One region of the Erythrobacter sp. R86502 genome, then DNA from elsewhere that is predicted to be linked to it. Evidence: predicted binding sites of a transcription regulator. Region 1 holds the regulator's gene; each other region holds the start of a gene.
What was found. The regulator LexA, encoded in region 1, represses DNA repair genes until DNA is damaged. The targets are predictions, from matches to a motif close to GTTCCNCNCTTGTTCT.
Positions count from the first base shown of each region.

Region 2: SJY33_RS03140 (ATP-dependent helicase) is a predicted target of LexA. The motif match lies at 4,177-4,192, and genes of this name have one in related genera.
Region 3: SJY33_RS07810 (DNA recombination protein RmuC) is a predicted target of LexA. The motif match lies at 1,521-1,536, and genes of this name have one in related genera.

Region 1 covers NZ_JAXHCJ010000001.1:854,199-862,041, forward strand. Annotated here, with positions in the region: gene SJY33_RS04065 (ComEC/Rec2 family competence protein) at 22-2,325, shown strand; gene lexA (transcriptional repressor LexA) at 2,443-3,135, opposite strand; gene SJY33_RS04075 (molybdopterin molybdotransferase MoeA) at 3,336-4,529, opposite strand; gene moaC (cyclic pyranopterin monophosphate synthase MoaC) at 4,526-4,999, opposite strand; gene trpC (indole-3-glycerol phosphate synthase TrpC) at 4,996-5,796, opposite strand; gene trpD (anthranilate phosphoribosyltransferase) at 5,801-6,793, opposite strand; gene SJY33_RS04095 (anthranilate synthase component II) at 6,790-7,416, opposite strand; gene SJY33_RS04100 (phosphodiester glycosidase family protein) at 7,413-7,843, opposite strand, start outside.
Region 2 covers NZ_JAXHCJ010000001.1:655,891-663,733, reverse strand. Annotated here, with positions in the region: gene SJY33_RS03165 (AmpG family muropeptide MFS transporter) at 1-514, opposite strand, end outside; gene SJY33_RS03160 (aromatic ring-hydroxylating dioxygenase subunit alpha) at 587-1,747, shown strand; gene SJY33_RS03155 (pseudouridine synthase) at 1,765-2,886, shown strand; gene rsmD (16S rRNA (guanine(966)-N(2))-methyltransferase RsmD) at 2,883-3,464, shown strand; gene SJY33_RS03145 (hypothetical protein) at 3,461-3,928, opposite strand; gene SJY33_RS03140 (ATP-dependent helicase) at 4,202-6,520, shown strand; gene SJY33_RS03135 (DEAD/DEAH box helicase) at 6,545-7,843, opposite strand, start outside.
Region 3 covers NZ_JAXHCJ010000001.1:1,604,236-1,612,078, reverse strand. Annotated here, with positions in the region: gene recR (recombination mediator RecR) at 1-368, shown strand, start outside; gene SJY33_RS07820 (peptide deformylase) at 417-989, shown strand; gene SJY33_RS07815 (four-helix bundle copper-binding protein) at 1,035-1,433, opposite strand; gene SJY33_RS07810 (DNA recombination protein RmuC) at 1,541-3,013, shown strand; gene SJY33_RS07805 (TrmH family RNA methyltransferase) at 3,014-3,814, opposite strand; gene SJY33_RS07800 (HPr family phosphocarrier protein) at 3,847-4,125, opposite strand; gene SJY33_RS07795 (PTS sugar transporter subunit IIA) at 4,138-4,566, opposite strand; gene rapZ (RNase adapter RapZ) at 4,674-5,588, opposite strand; gene SJY33_RS07785 (HPr kinase/phosphorylase) at 5,585-6,046, opposite strand; gene SJY33_RS07780 (stimulus-sensing domain-containing protein) at 6,067-7,626, opposite strand; gene SJY33_RS07775 (response regulator transcription factor) at 7,619-7,843, opposite strand, start outside.

The sequences.
Region 1 (7,843 bases):
CGCGATATGCCGATCATTCCGATGGGGGACGATGCAGACGGCTTTGCCGCCGCTGAGAAACCGACGCTGGGCCCTTGGCAAACACTTCGGGGCTTGTCCAGCAGACGCACACGTCTCTTAGATAGTGTAGATCGATTTTTGGATAATGCGGGATTTGACCGGGCACCATGGCTGGCCGTCATATTCGCGAGCGGGATTGTTACGTGGTTTGTGCTTCCTTATGCGTGGCAATGGTGTCTCGTTCTGGCGTTGACTGTCGGATCTGCATTTGCCGCAGCGGTCATCTGGAATCCTGATCATACGTTCTATGACACCAGAGTGAATGTGCGCTTGGCTGTGGTGGTTTGCAGCCTTGTGTTTGCCGCTGGAGTGGCGGCGATTTGGATCCGTTCATCAGTTGTCGGGGCAGAGCCCATTCCGGCACCGCAAGTCGCTTTGTTGGAAGGACGCATCCTTGCGCGAGAGGATCAACCTGCCGACAATCGCTTGCGCCTCACTTTGGCCGTTCGCCTCTCACAAGAAGCCGCAAACCACGGAGCGGCGCGCATGGTCAGGGTCAATGTCCCGATGGCGACATTTGGTGGACAGGGCGTGCCGCAAGGTTTGTCGGAGGGGGCGGTGGTTCGGCTTCGGGCAAGGCTTATGCCGCCTGCAAGCCCGATGCTTCCGGGAAGCTATGATTTTGCTCGTGCGGCCTGGTTCAAGGGACTTTCAGCCACTGGAACAATCGTCGGGCCCCTACAGGTGCTTCGGAACGCGAACGATCAGTCTGATATCGCAAGCCTTCAACGGCTGCTTTCTTCACATGTCCGCAACCGTGTCGAAGGTTCGCCGGGCGCCATCGCGGCTGCTTTTGCAAGCGGTGATCGGGGAGGCATCAAGGAGAGCGACGAATTAGCGATGCGTGATTCCGGGCTGACCCACCTGCTATCGATTAGCGGTTTGCATGTCAGTGCGGTGATTGCAGCAGCCTATTTTGTAACGTTGAAATTGCTTGCTCTATGGCCCGCTGTGGCGCTGCGTATGCGACTGCCCGTAGCATCGGCCACGATCGGCGCGCTTGCCGGGGTGGGTTATACGCTGCTGACTGGGGCAGAGGTGCCGACGGTGCGCAGCTGCGTAGCGGCCCTGCTTGTACTCGGTGCGCTTGCGCTTGGCCGAGAGGCGCTTTCGCTCCGAATGGTGGCGATCGCAGCAGGCTTTGTGCTTATGCTGTGGCCGGAAAGCGCAATCGGTCCCAGTTTTCAGATGAGTTTCGCGGCAGTTCTTGCCATCATAGCTCTGTCCAACAGCGCGCCAGTGCGTGCGTTTCTTACCCCCAGGGATGAACCTTCGCTGATGAAAGCGGCGCGGCGCGTAGTGATGCTGTTTGTGACCGGACTGGTGATCGAACTGGCCCTAATGCCAATCGTGCTGTTTCACTTCCACCGCGCCGGAATGTACGGCGCCTTAGCAAATGTCATTGCCATCCCTTTGGTTACCTTCGTTTCCATGCCAATGATTGCCGTGGGATTGCTTCTCGATATGCTCGGTCTTGGCGCGCCAGCCTGGTGGTTGGCCGCGCGTTCGCTTGATCTGTTGCTCGCGATTGCTCATTTCACAGCGGCGCTGAACGGCGCAGTTACGTTGATTCCGCAGATCAGCGGCTACACTGTAGGGATGTTTGCCTTAGGAGGCCTATGGTTGGCCTTGTGGCAAGGAAAGGTCAGGATCGCAGGCATCATGCCCGTCGCGCTTGCCATCGTGATGACCGCGATGACGCCGATACCCGACCTTTTGATCGCAGGTGACGGCAAGCATGTGGGCATCACGGTAAATGGTAGCGACGGATCGAGGCATCTGCTTTCCTTGCGAGACGGCCGTTCCACCTACACCCGCGATAACCTGATGGAGCTAGCGGGCGTTTCGGCAAAACCGATACCGCTTGCCAAATGGAATGGGGCCGAGTGCTCTTCAGCCTTCTGCACCGTCATAATCAACAGGGGCGCGAGAGACTGGGTGCTGCTGTTAGGGCGAGGCCGAAGCCAAGTTGAAGAGCGCGCTCTGGCGGCAGCATGTGCAAGGGCGGACGTTGTGGTGTCCGAACGATATCTACCGCGATCATGTCGTCCGCGTTGGCTCAAAGCCGACAAACGCTACCTTAGGATGAGCGGCGGATTGTCGATAAACCTTGCCCAAAAATACATCACTACGGTGGCCCAAAGTCAGGGCGATCATGGCTGGTGGAGGATCCCGTCTGATTTGAAAGATCGCAAATTCAAAGAATACCAAATTGCCACCAAGCTAAAACCATCGCGCGCAAGTTTACGTAAAAGGCAAAGATAGGTTCACACGACAGAGGCCGCCCGGACTATCCTGCCGAGCGGCCTCGAATTCAGCGGAGGATACCACACATCTGCAGGACTACGGGTTTCGGTTGTACCGCGCTAAAGCCGCGATCATTTAGTGATAGCGCCTCAGAAGACCAGCAAGCTTGCCTTGCACCTCGACTTCGTCTGGCCGATAAAACTGCGGATCATAGGTGGGGTTTGCGGGATCAAGTCGAACCTGCCCGCTTTCGCGATGCAGATATTTGAGCGTCGCTTCTTCACCGCGAACCAGCGCCACCACTATTTCGCCATTTCGAGCTGTATTGGTGCGACGAACAAGCGCAAAGTCACCATCAAAAATACCAGCTTCAACCATTGAATCGCCGGACACTTCAAGAGCATAATGCTCTCCTGGACCCAGCAAGGCCGCTGGCACCGGAAGTGTTGAATGCTCTTCAAACGCTTCAATGGGCGCGCCGGCGGCGATACGTCCATGCAAAGGCAGCTCAATCACATCATTTGAAGCAACAGCCTCTGCCACTCTTGGTGCGGGCGGAACCATTGGTACGACATTGTCAGCCAACGCCGACGGCGTGCGGGAGGGCGCCGAATTTTCCGGTTGACGGATCACTTCGAGCGCGCGCGCCCGATTGGGCAACCGCCTAAGAAAGCCGCGTTCTTCTAAAGCAGAAATCAGACGGTGGACGCCCGATTTGCTTTTCAGATCGAGCGCTTCTTTCATTTCTTCGAAACTTGGCGAAATCCCTGTTTCTTCCAGCCTTTGCTGAATAAAACGGATCAACTCGTGCTGTTTGGCTGTCAGCATGGATCAAATCTCCCTTGGTCGCATTCACGCCTGGTCAGAGACCGGACGCCAGTCCCACATGTGCTCCAAGAGGCACTGGCAGGTGATACTGCCATGTGCATTGCATGCACGCTGCGTCCGCCTTTAAGGTGAACGAACAAGGAACAATTAGGCAACCTTAAATTCACTGTCAAGCTGAAGGTAGGCTTCGGTCCGGGGTTTCAGCCATTTTGGAGATTAAATACCATAACTGGCTCACCACTTTGCAAAGCCGGGGCAAACGCGGCACGGTTAATCAAACAATTGGCTTGAGCCAAGGCGGACAACGCGCTGGAATCTTGAGAACCGGCCAAGCGCACGGTATTGCCTTCACGGACACCCCGAAGGAATTCGCGCCGGGAACCTGTGGCGGGCAGGTCTTCGCCGGTGAATGCCACTTCGGTTTTAGGAAAGGGAGCCGGATCGCCCTGGATCGCTTTGATCAGGGGTAGCGCAAAAAGGAAGGCCGTGACGAAGCTGGAAACCGGATTGCCAGGTAGGCCGAGCACCACCTGTCGTCCCCGTCCTCCCTGCCGGCTAGCGACGAGTAACGGTTTACCCGGCTTGATCGCGACTTTCCAGAAGGCGACTTGCGCACCTGCGGCCAACAGAGACGGTTGCACAAGATCATGATCTCCGACCGATGCACCCCCAGAGATTATCACAACATCGGCATCAGCTGATTGAGCAAATGCCGCACCCAGCGCCGATTGGTTATCGGGCACGGGACCAATGCGCGTAACGTCACAGCCCAACGGCGCAAGCATCGCGGCGATCATCGCACTATTGCTGGCAGGAACTTGATGCGGAAGGCACGTTGCAGGGTCTAAGGTCAACTCATCGCCGCTATCGATCACAGTCACGCGTGGCTTATGTGTGACCGGAATCTGCGAATGGCCCGCAGTTAAAGCAAGCGCGATGCGCCCCGCTGTCATCCGGGCGCCGCGCGTGAAGAGCACATCTCCGCTGCGAAAATCAAAACCGCACGGCCGGATATGCCGTCCGGGGGCCGGCGCCTGACGGGCGGACACACTATCATCAACGCGGACCGCGTCTTCCTGAAGGAGGACACTGATCGCGCCATCCGGTACGATCGCGCCCGTTGAAATCCGGACACATTGATCGTTGCGGAGCGCACCAGTGAACGGCGCACCGGCCCGGCTTTCACCAACCAGCGACCAAGGGCCCTGACCGGCCGAAAGTGCATAACCATCCATTGCCGACAAATCGGCTGATGGCTGTGTGCGCAGTGCAATGACTGTCTCCGACACAACACGGCCAAGAGAAGTCTCGGTCGGGACACATTCAGTCGAGAATGCCGGGCTAAGAGCCAAAAGCTTGGTTTGAGCTTCTTCGAGGCTTAGGGGGGCTTTCAAAGGGAAGCGACCCAGTCGCCCGATTTCCCTCCGGATTTGGAAATCAGGCGAACGTCACCGATCACCATGCCCTTGTCCAAGGCCTTTGCCATGTCGTAAATTGTGAGAAGGGCAACCGAAACAGCAGTCATCGCCTCCATTTCCACGCCAGTGCGGCCTGTTAAAGATGCACAGGCCGTAACCTTGATACAGTCTGTTTCAAAATCAAATTCCACTGTGACTGCCTCAAGTGACAGAGGATGACACATCGGAATAAGGTCACCCGTGCGCTTCGCTGCCATGATACCCGCTATACGCGCTGCGCCAAGAACGTCCCCCTTGGGAGCATTGCCTGCCCGCACGGCTTCAAGCACTTGGGCGGACATTGTGATACGACCGGAGGCCAAGGCGCTTCGCAGCGTTTCTGGCTTCCCGCTCACATCAACCATGCGAGCGGCCCCGTGATCATCCAGATGGGTCAGCCAGGTCATTCCGCGTTTTCGGTCCCGAGAAGCAATCTGGTGGCATTCATTATGTCATCGGCCCGCATCAGACTTTCGCCGACAAGAAACGTCCGCACACCGACCCTTTCTAATCGGGCGATGTCAGCGTGGGTGCTGATCCCGCTTTCGCCAACTAGCAAGGTTCCATCCGGCGCAAGGGGGGCGAGACGTTCGGTGACATCGAGACTGGTCATGAAGGTTTTGAGGTCGCGGTTGTTTACTCCAATCAGGCGCGATTTAAGATGCTTCGCCGCCCGTTGCATCTCGATTTCATCATGAACTTCAACAAGGACGTCCATGCCCAAGTCAATTGCTGCCGCTTCGATTTCAGCCATCAGGCCGTTTTCAAGCGCGGCGACGATGATCAGGATGGCGTCGGCGCCGATAGCCCGCGCTTCTAGGCATTGCCAAGGGTCGACCATGAAATCCTTGCGCAGCACGGGAATTGTACAAGCGGCGCGGGCGGCAATCAGATAATCCTCATGCCCCTGAAAATACGGTGCATCAGTAAGCACCGAAAGACAGGTCGCGCCGCCGGCTGAATAGGCTGCTGCATGCTCTGCCGGCCGAAAATCCGGGCGAATGAGACCCTTCGATGGACTGGACTTTTTGATCTCTGCGATTAGCGCATATCCGTGCTGTGCTTGCGTGCGCAAAGCGGCTTCAAAGCCTCGGGGTACGGACTGCGTGCGTGCCGCAAGATAGAGTTGCGATTCGCTGATCGCCTGTTTGCGAGCAGTCACAACGTCACGCTTGGCAGCGCAGATTTCTTCAAGCTTGTTCATCGTGTCATTTCGCCATTGCAATCCAACGTTCGAGCAGGTGGAGCGCACGTCCGGAATCGAGCGCCTCTCCTGCCAGTTGCGCGCGCGCCCACCAGTCATCGCCGCGTCCGGCAACTGTCAGCGCGCCAGCGGCATTGAACAGGACCGCATCGCGATAGGGGCCTTGTGCACCTTCCAACAAAGCCTTCAATGCGGCTGCATTGTATGGCGCGTCGTCGCCCCGGATTGCATCGATCGGCGACCGGGGCAACCCTGCAACGTCTGCGTCGAGCCGCTCCATCGTGAAACGATGACCGGTTACGACTGCGACCTCGTTGCCGCCTGCCAAGCTCAATTCATCAAGACCTTCGTCGCCCGAAACGATCAACGATCTTCCCGTGCCTAGCCGTGCCATTGCTCCTGCATAGATAGGCACATAGGCCGGACGTGCGATCCCGATCAGCTGATTTTGGACTTTGGCCGGATTGGATAGCGGTCCCATCAAGTTAAAGATGGTGCGCTTGCCAATTCTCAGCCGAATTGGTTGAATACGCGCCATCGCAGGATGATGGTTTCTGGCGAAAAGAAAGCAGATCCCAAGTTCCGCCAATGTCTTTTCTGCCGTTTTGCCCGCTGCATCCATATCAAGGCCCAAGGCCTCCAACGTATCAGCCGCGCCTGCCTTGGAACTGGCGGCGCGGTTCCCGTGTTTGGCGACCGGGACGCCGCAAGCGGCAACCACCAGACTGACTGCGGTGGAGACATTGAGTGTGTGGTGCCCGTCGCCTCCGGTGCCGCAAACATCGATGGCACCTTCTGGCGCATCAATCGGAATGAGTCGCGCCCTGAGCGCTCGTGCTGCACCTGCAATTTCGTCCGCTGTCTCGCCGCGCAGCGAAAGATCGACTAGAAATTTCTCGATTTCCGTCTCTGATGGCTGTCCATCGAGAAGGACGCCAAACGCAACTTCGGCGTCTGCTTCGGACAGCGGCGCGGAAACATCGGGAAGTTGGCTCATATGCGGAGCCTTTCTGGCATTGAAGCTTTCAAGCCGCACAGGCTTACAAAATTTGCGAGCAGGGCGTGACCGTTCTCGGTCGCGATGCTTTCCGGATGGAACTGCACCGAATGGATCGGAAGATCGCGGTGGCGGAAGCCCATGACGGACGCATAGTCGGCGCCGGGAGTTTCTGCGTGGGCGTTGGCTATCAAATCGTTCGGCACGTCGACCACCTCAAGGCTGTGATACCTCGTGGCAACGAAGGGCGAGGGGATCCCTTCGAACACCCCCGTGCTGTCGTGGATCACAGGAGAGGTCTTGCCATGCATCAAGCCGCCGCGCTGCACAGTGCCGCCAAAGTGCTGCCCGATGGCCTGGTGGCCCAAGCACACGCCCATTAATGGCAAATGAGCATCGGCGCAGGCTGCCACCAGATCGAGGCTGATCCCGGCGTCATTGGGCGTACAAGGGCCGGGTGAGATCAGAAAGCCCACGGCGTTTGTTCGCAGAGCTTCCGTAGCGGTCAGCGCGTCGTTGCGTTCGACACGCACGGCAACCCCCAATTCCATCAGGTAATGAACAAGATTGAACGTGAAGCTATCGTAATTGTCGATGACCAGAATATGGGGCGTGGGTGTCATTCGCTTGCTGCTTTCTTGCGCTTTGTCACCACAATGATGGGGCCGATCCGTTTGTTGTCGAGCCGCTGGTTTGCGGGATCCCATAGGCTGGATATCTGCCCATCAAGATACAGCGCGGTACTCACCTTCACTTCGTCGTGGAAATATCTGGCTAATTGTCCGAAGCTGACCGGTGCTTCAGATATCACGAAATGCGCCTTGCCGGCGCTGTCCACGCCCACGCCGTTCCGGATAGCCTTTGATGGACCATCATTCTGAATATTGGGGTGCAACTTTCCATCAATCAGAAGCAAGGGGCCTGATTGCGTGCCAAATTCAGGTCGGTCGCCAATCGTCTTAAAGAACGTATTGCTACCCAGCACGCGCCATTTGCTTCCTGTGCCGAAGAAGACGCCGTTGGGCTTCATGTAGAAATTGCCCTCACCGC
Region 2 (7,843 bases), 200 kb from region 1:
ATGACGCCAGACGGAACCCCATCTGCGTGATCGTCGACAGGATATCGATCGTCGCCACCTCGTCCGCCACATCGATCCGCCAGGCGTTGATGGCAATGTCCTGCGTGGCGCTGGCAAAGGCGCCGATGGCGGCGAGCAGGCTGAACCAGGCGAGCGCATTCTTGGGGTCAAGAAAGCTCATCACCACCAGCGCGATCCCGATGACAAGCTGCATCGGTGCGATCCACTGCTTGCGTTTGCCCAACCGCCGCAGGCCCGGAATATCGACCTTGTCGAGCAACGGCGACCACAGGAACTGAAACGCGTAGGCCAGCCCGACAAGCGAGAAGACCCCCATCGTTTCCAGATCGACCTCCGCTTCGGAAAGCCACGCGTAAAGCGTACCGAGGAACAGCGCGGGCGGCAGACCCTGGGCAAAGCCGAACAGCAGCATGTAGCCGCTTTTCGGGCTGCGCAGCGCGCCCATCAGCGTGCGCCAGCCGGGCTTGCCTTTCGTCCCAGTGTGTTCGGCCATCAAGCAGCGTCCTTTTCGTTGGCGCCAAAGTCTGCGACACTAGCCGCGCTGCAGAGGTTTGGGGAAGAGAGCATGAACCGAGTTGAAACCACTGTCCCCAGCTTGCGCCCCACGGCGGGCCAATTGGCGCTGGCCGAAGCGATCCGCGGCGGTGTCGCCAAGCAGGCAGGCGGTATCCAGACGATCCCGGCGCGCAATTACATCTGCCCCGATCATTTCGCAGCCGAAAGGGCGGCGCTGTTTGATCGCTTGCCGCAGGTGCTGTGCCCTTCCGCCTTGCTGCCCGACGCTGGAATGGCGGTGCCGCACGATGCCACGGGCCGTCCGCCGCTTGTAACCCGTGACAATGTGGGCCGCGTCCATGTCTTCCTTAACGTGTGCCGTCACCGCGGCACGCGGCTGGTCGAAGGTAATGATGTGCAATGCGCCAAGCGGCTGGTCTGCCCCTACCATGCCTGGACGTACCGGCTCGATGGCGGTCTGCTTGCACTGCCCCGCCCTGAAACCTTTCCCGGTCTGGACAAGGCCGATTTCGGGCTGGTGGAACTACCCAGTCGGGAAGAGGGCGGGCTGATCTGGTTTGCCCCCATCGGACAGGCTGATTTTTGCGATGCCGAACGGTTGGGCGCTGATCTTGACGCCTTCGGGCTTGGCAGCGCCCACCTGTTCCGGCGCAAGACCCACACGGTCAAAGGCAACTGGAAGCTTATCATGGATGCCTTCCTTGAAAGCTATCACGTCACCCGGTTGCACGCCGCTACCATCGGGCCGTTCTTCAAGGACGGTATCACTGCAGGCGATCAGATCGGCCCGCATCAGCGTTCAGCGGTGGGCCGGTTGGAGGAGATGGAGACCGTCGATCTGAACGATATGGCTGCGCTGCGGCGCGTGGTTACATTCGCCTACCAGCTTTTGCCTGCCACGATCATCGTTCCCAGTCCCGATTACATCAATGTCATGGTGCTGATGCCCCAGGCGGCTGATTGCACGCTGGTCGAAGATTTCATGCTGATTCCCGAAGCGCCCACCACGCAAAAGGCGCTGGCCCATTGGGAAAAGAGCTGGAATCTGCTGGACGGCGGGGTGTTCGCTTCGGAAGATTTCCGCGCGGCCGAACTGGGTCAGCAAGGCCTTTCGTCAGGGGCGATCGACCATCTTACGCTGGGCACGCTTGAAGGTGGGATCGCACGGTTTGACCAGATCGTGCGCGAAGCCTTGCGGGCGGCTCCTTGAGGCCCTAGGCGCGCGCCATGCCCACCCAGCCCCCCCGTTCCGAAGGACGCCCCGAAGGCGACCGTATCGCCAAATTGCTTGCCCGTGCCGGTATCGCCAGCCGGCGCGAGATCGAACGGATGATTGCAGAAGGCCGCGTGGCGCTGGATGGCAAGGTGCTGCATACGCCGGCAACCATTCTTGCCAGTTTGCGAGGCGTGACCGTTGATGGCAATCCGGTTGCCGCCGCTGAAGCCACGCGCCTGTTCGCGTTCCACAAGCCAACCGGGCTCATCACCGCCGAACGCGATCCTGCTGGCCGGCCGACGATATACACCGCGCTGCGCAACGCTCTGCCCAAGGATACGCCGCGGCTTATGCCGATCGGGCGGCTTGATATGAACACCGAAGGCCTGCTGCTGCTGACAAACGATGGCGGTCTCAAACGCACCATGGAACTGCCCGCGACCGAGGTTCCCCGCACCTACCGCGCCCGCGCATTCGGAGCCGTATCGCAGGAACAGCTTGAAGGCCTGATGGACGGGATCGAAATCGATGGCGTTCGCTATGGCCCGATCAATGCCAATCTGGAGCGGTCGGCTGGCCGCAATCTCTGGGTCGAAATGACAATCACCGAAGGTAAGAATCGTGAAGTTCGCAATGTGCTCGAACATCTCGGCTTGCAGGTCAATCGTCTGATCCGCACCGGATACGGCCCCTTCAATCTTGGCGATCTGCCGCGGGGGCTGGCGGTTGAGCTGACTGGCAAGCCTACGGCGCATTTCATCTCCGAAATGACCGGTGCGCCCATCCCGCGTGGAGGCGTGAAAAAGGCGGAGAAAATCGCAATCGACGCCGCCAGGCCCGCTCGTCCGCCCCGGCCAACGCCGCGCAACGCGCCTGCCGTGCGGCCGACGCGGTCCGATCCGGCATTTGCACCTGCCGCTTCGCGCACCGATGCCGACGCGGACAGGAAACCGCAGCGCCGCGGGGCCAAGCCGCCAGTGGCACCTGCAAAGGGGCGCGAGGTGCTGACCAATGCGCCGCGCCGCGGACCAACCGGGCCCGGATCATCGCGCTCCAGCGCAGGGTCGCGCAAGCGTCCGCCATCGACACGCGGCAATACGCCATCAGCGCCGCCGCGCGGGCCTCGCAAATGAGGATTATTGCAGGCGACTGGCGCGGACGGAAGCTGGCCGCGCCCAAGGGCGAAAGCACGCGTCCCACCGCTGATCGTGCGCGCGAGACGCTTTTCGCCATGCTGACAAGCCGGCTTGGTGATTTTGAAGGATTGCAGGTCGCCGATCTGTTTGCCGGTTCGGGCGCGCTGGGGCTGGAAGCATTGTCACGCGGGGCAGCGCATTGCCTGTTTGTTGAACAGGATCGCGCTGCGGTCGATGTCATCCGCGGCAATATCGCGGCGCTTGATGCGCTCACACGGTCGCGGGTTGAGACGGGGTCGGTGATGCAACTGCGGGCGGCGCAGCGCCCGCTCGACCTTATCCTCGCTGACCCACCGTATAACTCGGGCGCTGGCGAAGTGTCGCTGGATCGCTTGATGCGCCTGGGGTGGATCGGGCCGGAAACCTGGATCGCGGTGGAAACCAGCTTCAAGGAAGATTTCAGCGTCAAGGGACTGGCCCTCGAAGCCGAACGCCGGGTCGGAAAGGGCAAGCTCAGCCTGTTGAAGCTGGCGGCGCCCGATGCCGACCCGGCGATTGGGGCAGGCGCGGATTAAGCGCCCATCTGTTCAAGCTTGGTCTTGATCTGAAACCAGGCGGATTCGCGCTGGGCTTCGGTCAGGCGTGTCAGTGCAGCCTTGTCGTCATCAGTCAGACGCCAGAAGATATCCTGACGATCTTGCGACAGCGACCAGAAATAGTTCTGCGTTTCAGGTGCCCACATATCGTAGGCTGCTTGCTGATCTTGCGGCCAGGCCTCCATCGACGCCATTTGATCGGCGGTCGGTGCTGGTAGCGGTGCCGTGGTAGGCATCGGAGCCGGGGCTTCGGTCGTGGTTGGCGCGGCTGTTCCGTTCATTGCCGGCATGGAAGCCGCATCAGCCGGGGCCGTATCGGTTCCGGGCGCAGCTGCTGGCGGCGGCGCTGGCATTGCCTGATCCTGCGCACTTGCCAATGCCGGTGCCGTCGCAAATGCCAAAGCGATAGCAGAGAGGCCGAACGTATTCAGATATTTATGCATGGGTTTCTCCAATTCTTTTGACCCAGACATGACGAACGCAAAAAGCATGTCCAGCCGATGGCTTCCCTGCTGACCGGACCATTTCAAGTATGGGGCTGCGCGGGTCAGACACAATCCCAACGCCGGGGCAGGCAGCCTGTCCGGGCCACCATCCATCGCCAATTGTGGCTGAAAAGCGGCAGGCCGAATTTCGGGTTGGCTGATCAATTGACCATTCCCGCCTCTGTTCGCTTGCCCCTTCGGCAATTGTTCCCTACCTGTTCGCACGATATCATGAGTGACAATATGCCCACCCCCCTTCCCGCACGCGATTCCGGCGCTGCAGCGGTGCCCGCCTATGCCGCGCGTCTGAACCCTCCTCAGCGCGCCGCGGTCCTCACGACAGAAGGGCCGGTGCTGATGCTGGCAGGCGCGGGCACTGGCAAAACCGCTGCGCTCACATCGCGGCTGGCGCATCTGGTCGCAACGGGCCGCGCCTATCCATCGCAGATCCTTTGCGTCACCTTCACCAACAAGGCCGCACGCGAAATGCGTGAACGGGTGGCCCATCATCTCGGCCCGCAGGCTGAAGGGTTGCCATGGCTGGGCACATTTCACTCGATCTGCGCAAAGATGCTGCGACGCCACGCCGAACTGGTGGGGTTGCAAGCCAATTACACCATCATCGACACCGACGATCAGCTACGGTTACTAAAGGCGCTTATCACCGAAGCGGAACTTGATGAAAAGCGTTGGCCTGCCCGGCAATTGTCAGGCCTGATCGACCGCTGGAAAAATCGCGGACTGAACCCGGCCGATCTCGATGCCGCCGAAAACGAAGCTTACGCCAATGGCAAGGGCGCGCAGCTTTATGCACGTTATCAGGAACGATTGAAGGCGCTGAACGCCTGCGATTTCGGCGATCTGATGCTGCATATGCTGAACATCCTGAAACAGCACCGCGACATCCTGTCCGATTACCAGCGCCGCTTCCGCTATATCATGGTGGACGAATATCAGGACACGAACGCCGTCCAGTACCTGTGGCTGCGGCTGCTTGCGCAGGAACACAAGAACATCTGCGTGGTCGGCGACGACGATCAGTCGATCTATTCATGGCGCGGTGCAGAAGTCGCCAATATCCTGCGATTTGAAAAGGATTTTCCGGGTGCCGCGGTCATCCGGCTTGAACAGAATTATCGGTCGACCCCGCATATCCTTGGGGCGGCGTCCGGGCTGATCCGCGCCAATTCTCAGCGGCATGACAAGACGTTGTGGACCGAGGTCAACGGCGGCGACAAGGTCAAGGTGATCGGGGTCTGGGACGCGCCCGAAGAAGCGCGCCGGGTGGGCGAAACCATCGAACGGCTTGAACGAGAAGGCGCGCCGCTTAACCAGGTCGCTATTCTGGTTCGGGCACAATACCAGACGCGTGAATTTGAAGACCGCTTCATCCAGATCGGGATCAATTACCGCATCATTGGCGGCTTTCGCTTTTACGAACGCGCCGAAATTCGCGATGCGCTGGCCTATCTTCGTCTGATTGCGCAGCCGCAGGACGATCTGGCGTTTGAACGCATCCACAACCAGCCCAAGCGCGGGCTTGGCGCCAAGGCGCTGGAGCAGATGCACAGCCACGCCCGCCGGACGGGCCTGCCGCTGGCAGCGGCTGCGCTGCAATTGGCGGATAGCGATGAACTGCCCAAGCGGACGGCAAACACCATCGGCGGACTGATGCAGCAATTTCTGCATTGGCGTGGTCTTGCCGACACGATGACGCCGTCAGATTTGCTGCGGCTGGTTCTGGAAGAATCGGGCTACAACGCGATGCTGTCCAACGACCGGTCACCCGAAAGCGCAGGCCGCGCCGAAAACCTGACCGAACTTGCGCGTGCGATGGAAGATTACGACAGTCTTGGTCACTTCCTTGAACACGTCAGCCTTGTGATGGACAATGACCGATCGGATGCCGAAGAAACGGTAACGATCATGACAATCCACGCTGCCAAGGGTCTTGAGTTCGACAATGTCTTTTGCGTGGGGTGGGAAGAAGGCGTGTTCCCGTCGCAACGCGCGATCGACGAAGGCGGGCTTGCCAGTCTCGAAGAGGAACGCCGGCTTGCCTATGTAGCCATTACCCGGGCAAGGCGGCACTGCACGATTTTGCATGCAGCAAACCGCCGGATCTATGGGCAATGGACGAGCTCGATCCCCTCGCGCTTTATCGAGGATTTGCCGGAAGAGCATATCGAACAGGAAACCACGTTGACCGGCGGCGCTTCGCTGTGGCGTGCCAATTGGAGCGAGCAGGATGATCCGTTCGCGCATGTTGCCCGCGATCGTCCGGAACGCGCACAGCAGCGCGGCCCCGGGTGGCAGCGTGCGATTGCGTCAGGTTATGACACGAAGCCTGTGCGCGTGCGCGAAAACACCCGATCGGCCGCAAGTTTTGCCGCGCCTGCCCGCAGCGATGTGACGATCGGCGCGATGGTGACACATGCCAAGTTCGGAACCGGCTGCGTCATCGATCAGGAAGGCAACAAGCTTACGATCATGTTCGAAGAATTGGGCGAAAAGCGCGTGCTGGACAGTTTCGTGACCGTGGTGGGGTAGCCACCCCCACGGTCAGCCGCGAAGCTACCGGCCAAACCCCACATCGAGGAAATTCGGACGGGGCCCGTTCCATTCGCCCGCAGGAACAGGCGCGTCATCCTCGTCATGGCGGCGACGAGGTTTGCGTTCGTCGCCTGTGGCCACGCGATCAGGGCGGGAACCGGATTTTTCGCGGCGCGGACGCGTTTTCTGTGCTTCTGCGGGTGCCGCCTCTTCACGCGACGCGGCGTCGGTGCGAGCGCGGCGCGGCTTGCGCTCGGCACGCTCTTCGCGTTCTTCCTTTTCCGGCTCATCCGCTTTCTCAGCGTCAGCCTTGGCCATCATCTCGCTGAGATCGACCCGAACATCGTCCTTGCCGAAAACGTTGATGGCGCTGCCCGTTAACTTTTCGACGTTGCTGATCGCTTCGGCGTCTTCTTCGGAAACGAAGGTGAAGGCCCGGCCCTTGGCGCCAGCGCGGCCCGTGCGGCCGATGCGGTGGACGTAATCATCGGGGTGCCAGGGCGTGTCGTAATTGAACACGTGGCTCACACCCTTGATGTCCAGTCCGCGCGCCGCAACATCCGATGCAACCAGAATATTGACCTCGCCCGCCTTAAAGCGGTCCAGTTCCTTGATCCGGCTCGACTGGTCCATGTCGCCGTGGATTTCGGAAGACTTGAAGCCGAGGCGGTTCAGGCTCTGATTGAGTTCGCGCACGGTTGTCTTGCGGTTGGCAAAGATGATCGCGGTTTCCACCAAATCATTTTCAAGAAACCAGCGCAGCGTGTCTTTCTTCGCCCGCGATTTCACCGGCACCTTGAAAGCGGTGATGTCGGAATTGGTAGAAGCCGCACGGCTAACTTCGATCCGCTTGGGATTGGTCAGGAATTTCTTGGACAGTTTTTCGATCGGCGGGGGCATGGTGGCCGAAAACAGCATCGTCTGGCGCGTTTCAGGCAATTTGGAACAGATGAATTCGATGTCGGGGATGAAGCCCATGTCGAGCATCCGGTCAGCCTCGTCGATCACCAGCAATTCGCAGCCGTTGAGCATGATCTTGCCGCGTTCGAACAGGTCCATCAGCCGGCCCGGTGTGGCAATCAGCACGTCGACCCCGTCGGACAAGGCTTTGAGCTGGTCACCCATCTGCACGCCGCCGATCAGCAGCGCCATTTTCAGATCGTGGTTCTTGCCGTACTTCTCGAAGTTCTCGGCGACCTGTGCGGCAAGTTCGCGGGTAGGTTCGAGAATGAGCGACCGCGGCATCAGCGCCCTGCGGCGGCCCGAGGCCATCACGTCGATCATCGGCAGCACGAAGCTTGCAGTTTTGCCAGTGCCGGT
Region 3 (7,843 bases), 750 kb from region 1:
ATGCGAGCAGCCTGTGCGTGGTGGAGGAAGTGTCCGATGTCTGGGCGCTGGACCGTGCGCGGTTGTTTCCGGGGCGGTATCATGTGCTGGGGGGCAGGCTGTCCGCGCTGGACGGCATCGCGCCTGACGACCTCAACATCGCCAGTCTACTTGCGCGTGTTGAAGCAGGCGGGATCGATGAAGTCGTGCTGGCCATGAACGCAACGCTCGAAGGGCAGACCACCGCGCATTACATCGCAGAACGGCTTGACGCGTTTTCGCTGCGCGTCACGCAGCTTGCGCACGGCCTGCCCGTGGGCGGAGAGCTGGATTATCTGGATGAAGGCACTCTTGCACAGGCGCTGCGGGCGCGCCGGCCGATCGGATAGCACGCGGCGCGTTGAAATCTGCACCATGCTCGCCTAGATAGCGCGACTATGACTATCCGCGAAATCCTTGAAGTGCCGGACCCCCGGCTGAAAACCATCTCGACCCCGGTCGAACCGCACGAGTTCAACGACGATCTGCGCACCCTCGTCGAAGACATGTTCGAGACGATGTACGATGCCCCCGGCATCGGCCTCGCCGCGATTCAGGTCGGCGTGCCCAAGCGGGTGCTGGTGATTGATCTGCAACCCGACGATCCTGACGCGCCGCCGGTGGAATGCTCGCATGACGGGCACAAGCACACGCACCCCGCGACCAAAAAGGAACCGCGGGTGTTCATCAACCCCGTGATCCTCGATCCGGCGGACGAGCTTTCGACCTATCAGGAAGGCTGCCTGTCGGTTCCGGAAATTTATGCCGATGTTGATCGCCCTGCCACGTGCCGGGTGCAGTATCAGGATCTTGACGGAAACACGCATGAAGAGGCGCTTGATGGGCTGATGGCAACCTGCCTTCAGCACGAGATGGATCACCTCGAAGGCGTTTTGTTCATCGACCACTTATCGCGCCTGAAAAAGGCGATGGCTTTGAAGAAGCTAAAGAAAATCCGCCAGGCCGCTTAAGCGAAAGCGCCGCCCGCAACGGGGCAGGCGGCGCTAGTATACGGCTCAGGCCGCTTGCGACATCTGGTTGAGCGCCTTCAGGCAATCATCGGTACATTCCCGGCACATCTGCGCACAGCGGCGGCAGTGGTCGTTGTCGTGCTTGGCACATTCATCGATGCACTGTTCGCATGCAGTGATGCAGGCGCGCAGTTGCGCTTCGATCACGGCTACATTGCCAGCAGTCCGGCGGGCTGCGACCCGGTAGGTTGCGGTGCAAATATCCGCGCAGTCCATGCACAGCCGAATGCAGGCGCGCATATCACCGTCTTCGGCCGAACATGCATCGGCGCAGCTGTTGCAGATTGCCGCGCAATACATCGCGTGCCGAACAGCTTCGGCCAGCGCCTCGTTGAAATCGGCCCCGACGTCAGGATGTTCCTGAATCATTTTCTTGATCGACATGGCAATTTCTCCTTCTGCCTGACTGAACCGGAGCCATTGGCCATTGTTCCGATATTTGTGGAAAACGGGGGCTTGGCTCCTATCCATGTTCAGCCTATGTTCCGGTCATGAGTGAAACTTTTCTTGCTGTTGCATTGTTGATCGCGGGTCTTCTGGGGGGCATGTTTGCGGGGTGGTTCCTTGCTTCACGCCCGCTTGATGACCTGCGCGCCCGTCTGGCCGACGCGGATCGGGCCGCAGGGCAACAGGATGCGGACTTCAAACGCGCCGTAGCCGAATTGGGCGAGGCGCGGATCGAAGTGGCCGCGCTGAAAGAACGCGCAGGCCAGGCCGATGGGCTGCTGACCCGGCTTGATGCGTCGCAGGCTGACCGGGCCAATCTGGCGCAGCAACTCGCATCTTTGGAAAGCGCGACTATCGAACGTGAAAAGGCCTTTGCCGAACAGAAGGCAGGGCTGCTCGCGGCGCAGGAATCCTTGCGCAAGGAGTTTGAAAACGCGGGAAGCCGCGTGCTGGAACGGGCGCAAAGCGCGTTTCTGGAACGGGCAGAGGCGCGGTTCCGCCAGTCCGAAGAAACGGGCGAAGCAAAGCTGAAGGCGCTGTTGTCCCCCGTGGGCGAACGCTTGGCCAGCTACGAACGGCAGGTCGCCGAACTCGAAGCCAAGCGGACGGACGCCTTTGGCCAGCTGACCGGTGTGATCCAGTCAATGCGCGAAGGGCAGGAGGAAATTCGCAAGGAAGCGCGGCGGCTCGGCAATTCGCTGACCAACGCGCCCAAGGCACGCGGGCGCTGGGGAGAGCGCGCGTTGCAGAACGTGCTGGAACAATGCGGTCTGGCCGAACACACCGATTTTCACCTCGAACAATCGATGGACACCGATGAAGGCCGGCTGCGTCCCGATGCGATCGTGAATGTGCCAGGGCAAAAGAAGCTGGTTATTGACGCCAAGGTTTCCCTGAACGCCTATCAGGCCGCATTCGAAGCGGACGACGAAGGTGAGCGCAAGCGCCATCTGGATCTGCACGCCAAATCTATGCGCGGGCATGTGCAGACGCTGGGTTCCAAAGGCTACCAGAGCCAGTTCGACGATGCGCCAGACTATGTCGTGATGTTTGTGCCGGGCGAACATTTTGTCGCCGCTGCGCTCGAACATGATCCTGAACTGTGGGACTTTGCCTTCCGCAACAAGGTGCTGCTGGCAACGCCTACCAATCTTGTTGCCATCGCCCGCACCGTTGCGCAGGTATGGCGGCAGGACAAGATGGCGTCCGAAGCGGCCGAAATTGGGCGGATGGGCGCTGAATTGTATGATCGCCTTGCCACTGCAGCCGAACATCTCAAGCGTGTCGGCGGCGGTCTGGAAAGCGCAGTCAACAACTACAACAAGTTCGTCGGCAGTTTTGAACGCAATGTATTGTCGTCCGGGCGCAGGCTTGCCGAAAAGGGCGTTGAGATCGGCAAGCGCGAAATCGATGCAGTCGCGCTGGTAGAATCGGCCCCGCGGTACAATGCCGCCGATGGTGATGCGGTGGATGCCGAATATCCCGCGCTGGAAACCGCCCGCGATGCCGCCGAATAGCTAGCCTTCGAGGCTTGCGAGCACTACGTAGGCGAGCACAGCGCCTGCCACGGCTGCGTTCAGCGAATCGGCGCGGCCGCGCATCGGCATGGTGACACGCAGATCGCACGCGGTTTCGTAATCTGCCGGCAGACCCTGCAATTCGTTCCCGACCAGGATGAAGCACGGCGCCGCATAGGGCGCGCCGCGATAGGGCACTGCATCGCGCAGCGAGGCTGCGACAAGCTGACCATCGCCTGCGCGCAGCCATGGCAGAAACTCTTCCCACCGCGCCTGCGCCACAGCCACGGTGAAGACCGCGCCCATGCTGGCACGCACGGCTTCGGCACTGAAGGGATCGGCGCAATCATCGATCAGGATCAATCCACCAGCCCCCACAGCATCGGCAGTGCGCAGCATGGTGCCCAGATTGCCCGGATCGCGCAGAGCCTGCGCTGCCAACCAGATTGGCGCTGCCGAACGGTCAAGCGCGGTAAGCGCGGTGTCCCATTCATCGAAAACCCCGGCCACGCTTTGCGGATTGTCCTTGCCGGTAATCTTGGCAAGAATATCCGGCGCGGTCACGATCACTTCGCCGCCCGCCGCCAGCACATCGTTCTCCAGACGCGCCAGAAGATCGTGCGGCGCCCGGTGTTCAGCCATCACCAGCGTTTGCGGAACCCGGCCCGACGTGCGCGCATCTTCAAGCAGCCGCAAGCCTTCGACCAGAAACTGGCCTGCGCGTTTGCGATGCTTCTTGTCCCGCAAGCTGCGCAGGTACTTGACGGTGGGGTTTGAAAAGCCGGTGATGTGCTTGCGCATGACAGGGTCGCTGACGGTTTGGGCCGCTGGCGTCAATCCTCTCCGAAACCATCCGCGATCAGCGCGATCAGATCATCAAGCACGGCCTGCGCATTTTCGCCTGCGACCTGGACCTCGACCGTGTCGCCCTTGGCCGCGCCGAGCATCATCAATCCCAGAATCGAACCGCCTGCTGCGCTGTGCGGCGCTTTGCTGACAGTGACCGCGGTGCCATCGGGCAATGCGGCGACGGCACCGACGAACTTTGCGCTTGCCCGCGCGTGCAGCCCACGGCGATTGACGATGGTTACGGTTTGGCGTGCTTCCCCCAAAGCGGAACGCTCCTACGCTTTGGCCCGCGCTGGCGGGGCGTTGTCTGCCCCCAGCAATTCGCTGGCGATGGTGATGTAATTGCGCCCGGCGGTCTGTGCGGCATGCACCGCCGCGGTCACATCCATGGCCTTGCGTGCCCCGGCAAGCCGGATCAGCATCGGCAGATTGATCCCGGCGATCACCTCGACGTGGCCCGCATCCAGCAGTGAAATTGCAAGGTTCGACGGGGTGCCGCCGAACAGATCGGTAAGAATGATGACACCTGCGCCGCTGTCGACTGCGGCAATTGCGTCGGCAATATCCGCGCGGCGCTGTTCCATGTCATCATTCGGCCCGATGCAGACCGTGACGATCCCGTCCTGCGGGCCGACCACATGTTCCATTGCCTCGACAAACTGGTCCGCGAGGCGGCCATGGGTTACCAGGATCAAGCCGATCATGTGTGAATAGTGATCCGTTAACTGCCCGCCGGGGGCTTGCCTTAAGCGTTTCTACCATGCGGGGCAATGCGCCTTGCACTGAGCCGCCAATTTGCCGACGTTCCGGTCTAGCGTCGATCCCGTTCAATGGTATCGGCTGCACGCGAGCCCAGATTGCGGTGCCGAACAGTGGGCGAAAACCCCGCGGCGCGCAAGGCCCCAGCCATCTGTTCGGCCGTGAAGACCGAACGGTGTCTCCCCCCGGTACAACCAAACGCGACATGCACATAGGGTTTTCCCTGCGCGGCATAGCGCGGCAGCAGCATCAACAGCAGGTCGCGGATTCGGTCAAACGCCTCGGCAAAGGCGGGATCGCTGCGGATATGGTCGCCGACCGCTCGATCCTGCCCGGTCTGTTCGCGCAAGTCTGCGACCCAATGCGGATTGTCCAGAAAGCGCATGTCGAACACCAGATCGGCAAGCGGAGGCATGCCCCGTGCAAAGCCGAAGCTGGACAGGGTAAGGGTCAGCGCGGCATCGGTGCTGACGGGTGCAAACAATTCGCGGATGCGGGTTTGCAAGTCGTTGCTGGTCATCGCCGTGGTGTCGATCATCACCTCGGCCCAGCGGCGTAGCGGTTCCAGCAATTCGCGTTCAGCGGCTATACCTTCCATCACCGGCCGCCCGTCAGCCATGGGATGGCGGCGGCGGGTTTCATTGAAGCGGCGTTCCAGTTCGCCCCCGGCGCAGTCGAGAAACAGGAAGGTCAGCGCAATATCGGGCCGTGCGGCAAGGTCTTTGACCAGCGCGATGATGTCGGCCGGCACGAAACCGCGGGTGCGCGAATCGAATCCGATGGCGAGCGGGCCGCGCGCATCATCGGGCGCCGCGACGAGGCTTTTGAGCATTCGCACCGGGAAATTGTCGATCGTCTCCCAGCCCAGATCTTCCAGGACCGCAAGCGTTGTCGATTTGCCTGCGCCTGCAAGGCCTGTGACAAGCAGCAACTGGCGGCGGGAAGGCGAAGGTTCGGCCGTGTTCATGGCGCTCCATCTGGCGCGTCTGGCCGGTAAAGGGAAGCCGCTTTGCATGGCAGGCCGTGCAGCTGCAAAGCCCATTCGGCGCGCTGCGCGGGTGCGATTGTGCCGGGATCGAAAGTCAGCACTGGCACGGCAATTCCGCACATCGTCCGGGTGGGGAGGGGGTCTTCAGGCAGCCTTTCGGGCCGCGTGCCGCCAAGGGTCAGGATCAGCGCAACAGGCGCCGCGTCTGCCAAGGGCAGCGTCGCCAGCCCCACGCCGCGCACCTCCAGCAGGCCGCCGATGTGGGGCGGCGGGCTGGCGATCAGAACGCCGCCCTGCGCGGTCAGCGTGACGCCATCATCGCCAATCAACCCGGCGCCGCGATCAATCAGCGCCAGTGCCAGGCTGGATTTGCCGTTGCCGGGCGGGCCTTCGATCAACAGCGCCCGGCCGCCGATCACCACGGCCCCGGCCTGCATGACAAGAACGCCCGGTGCCGTCACGACGCCGCAGGCAGTCGGAGCCGCAGACAGGCGCCTTGCGCGCCGTCCGAACGGACATCGGCAGTCAGCGTGCCATCATGCGCCTCGGCAATGGCGCGGCCGATAGCAAGTCCCAGGCCGGAGTGGTTGCCAAAGCTTTCGCCTTCGGGACGGTCCGAATGAAACCGCTTGAACACATCTTCGCGCCGTTCGGGCAAAATGCCGGGGCCTTGGTCACAGATTTCGGTCACGACATGGCGCCCGCCCTGACGGATCGACACAGTGACCGTCCCTTCGGCGGGGGAGAACGACACCGCATTGTCGAGCAGATTTTCAGCCACCCGTTCCAACTGGGTCGGCACGCCCATGACCTTGTGATTGCCGGGTGCCGCATCAAGAACGATCTGGCGCCCCCCGTTCATCCCGCGGTCCTCGCGGCTGCGGATAAGGTTGGCAAACAGATCGGCCATATCCACCCGTTCCAGCGTGGCGCGGCTGATTTCAGCGTCCACGCGGCTGGCAGCGGCAATTTCGGTGACCAGACGGTCGATCCGGCGCACATCATGTGTGGCGATCTCAATCAGCTTGGCGCGCAGTTCGGGATCGTCCACGCGCGGCAAGGTGTCGACAGCGCTGCGCAGACTGGCCAGCGGGTTCTTGATTTCATGCGCGACATCGGCGGCAAAGGTATCGACCGCGTCGATCCGCTGACGCAGCGCGCCCGTCATGTCCGAAACCGCGCGTGCAAGCAGGCCGATTTCATCACTGCGCTGCGGCAGACGCGGCACTTCCACTTCGCGGTCGCGGCCTTGTTTCACCCGCACCGCCGCGCGGGCCAGCAGTCGCAGCGGAGTGACAATGGTGCGCGCCAGAAACAGCGACAGCGCCGCCGATGCCGCCATCACCAGCAGCATGGCAACAAACAGTGTCGATCGTGCCGATCGCACGCTTTCGGTAATGTCGACCGCGTTGCGCACGGTCAGCAACGTTGCGCCCTGCAGACCGACAGGCACCGCGGCGGTGATGACGGGTGTGCCATCGCGCCAGTCATACAACCGTACCTGCGACAACCCCAATTCGCGCGCGCGGGCCAGTTCGGGCCAGGCGTCGGCCTCCTGCGCTTCGGGTTCGACATAATCCTGCACGGATTCGGCGCTGACAATGGTGTCTACCGTGCGGTCCAGCCAGCGCGAGAACCGCTGTTCCCAGTCGTCGTCATTGATGTCGTTGAACCGGAATGACGGATCGGCCAGCGCAAAGCTGTCGGCGATCAGATCGCCTTTGGCATCAAAGGTGCGCAGCCGCATGCGCTGTTCCTTGCCGATCTGCACCAGCAAGGCTTCCTGCCGTTCGCGGGTGGCGCCGGCCAGCGCCTCGGCCGTGATCTGGGCCTCGATCCGTGCCAGCTTGAAGCGTTCATTGATCAGCTGGGTGCGGTAACTGTCGAGATAGAACAGCCCCCCGCCCAGCACCAGCAAAGGCAGGATGTTCACCGCGAGGATGCGCCCGGTCAGCGCAAATCGGCCCGTGGCGCTTAACTGTTCGCTGCCGTTACCGGCGCGCAGGGTGTCAGCCATCGGTGAAGCTGTAACCTGCACCATAAAGCGTCTCGATCGCATCGAACGTGGGATCGACCACCCGGAACTTGCGCCGCATCCGCTTGATGTGGCTGTCCACCGTGCGATCATCGACGAAAACATCGTCGGGGTAGGCCGCATCCATCAGCTGATTGCGGCTTTTGATGACGCCCGGGCGGATGGCGAGCGCTTCGAGAATCAGGAACTCGGTCACGGT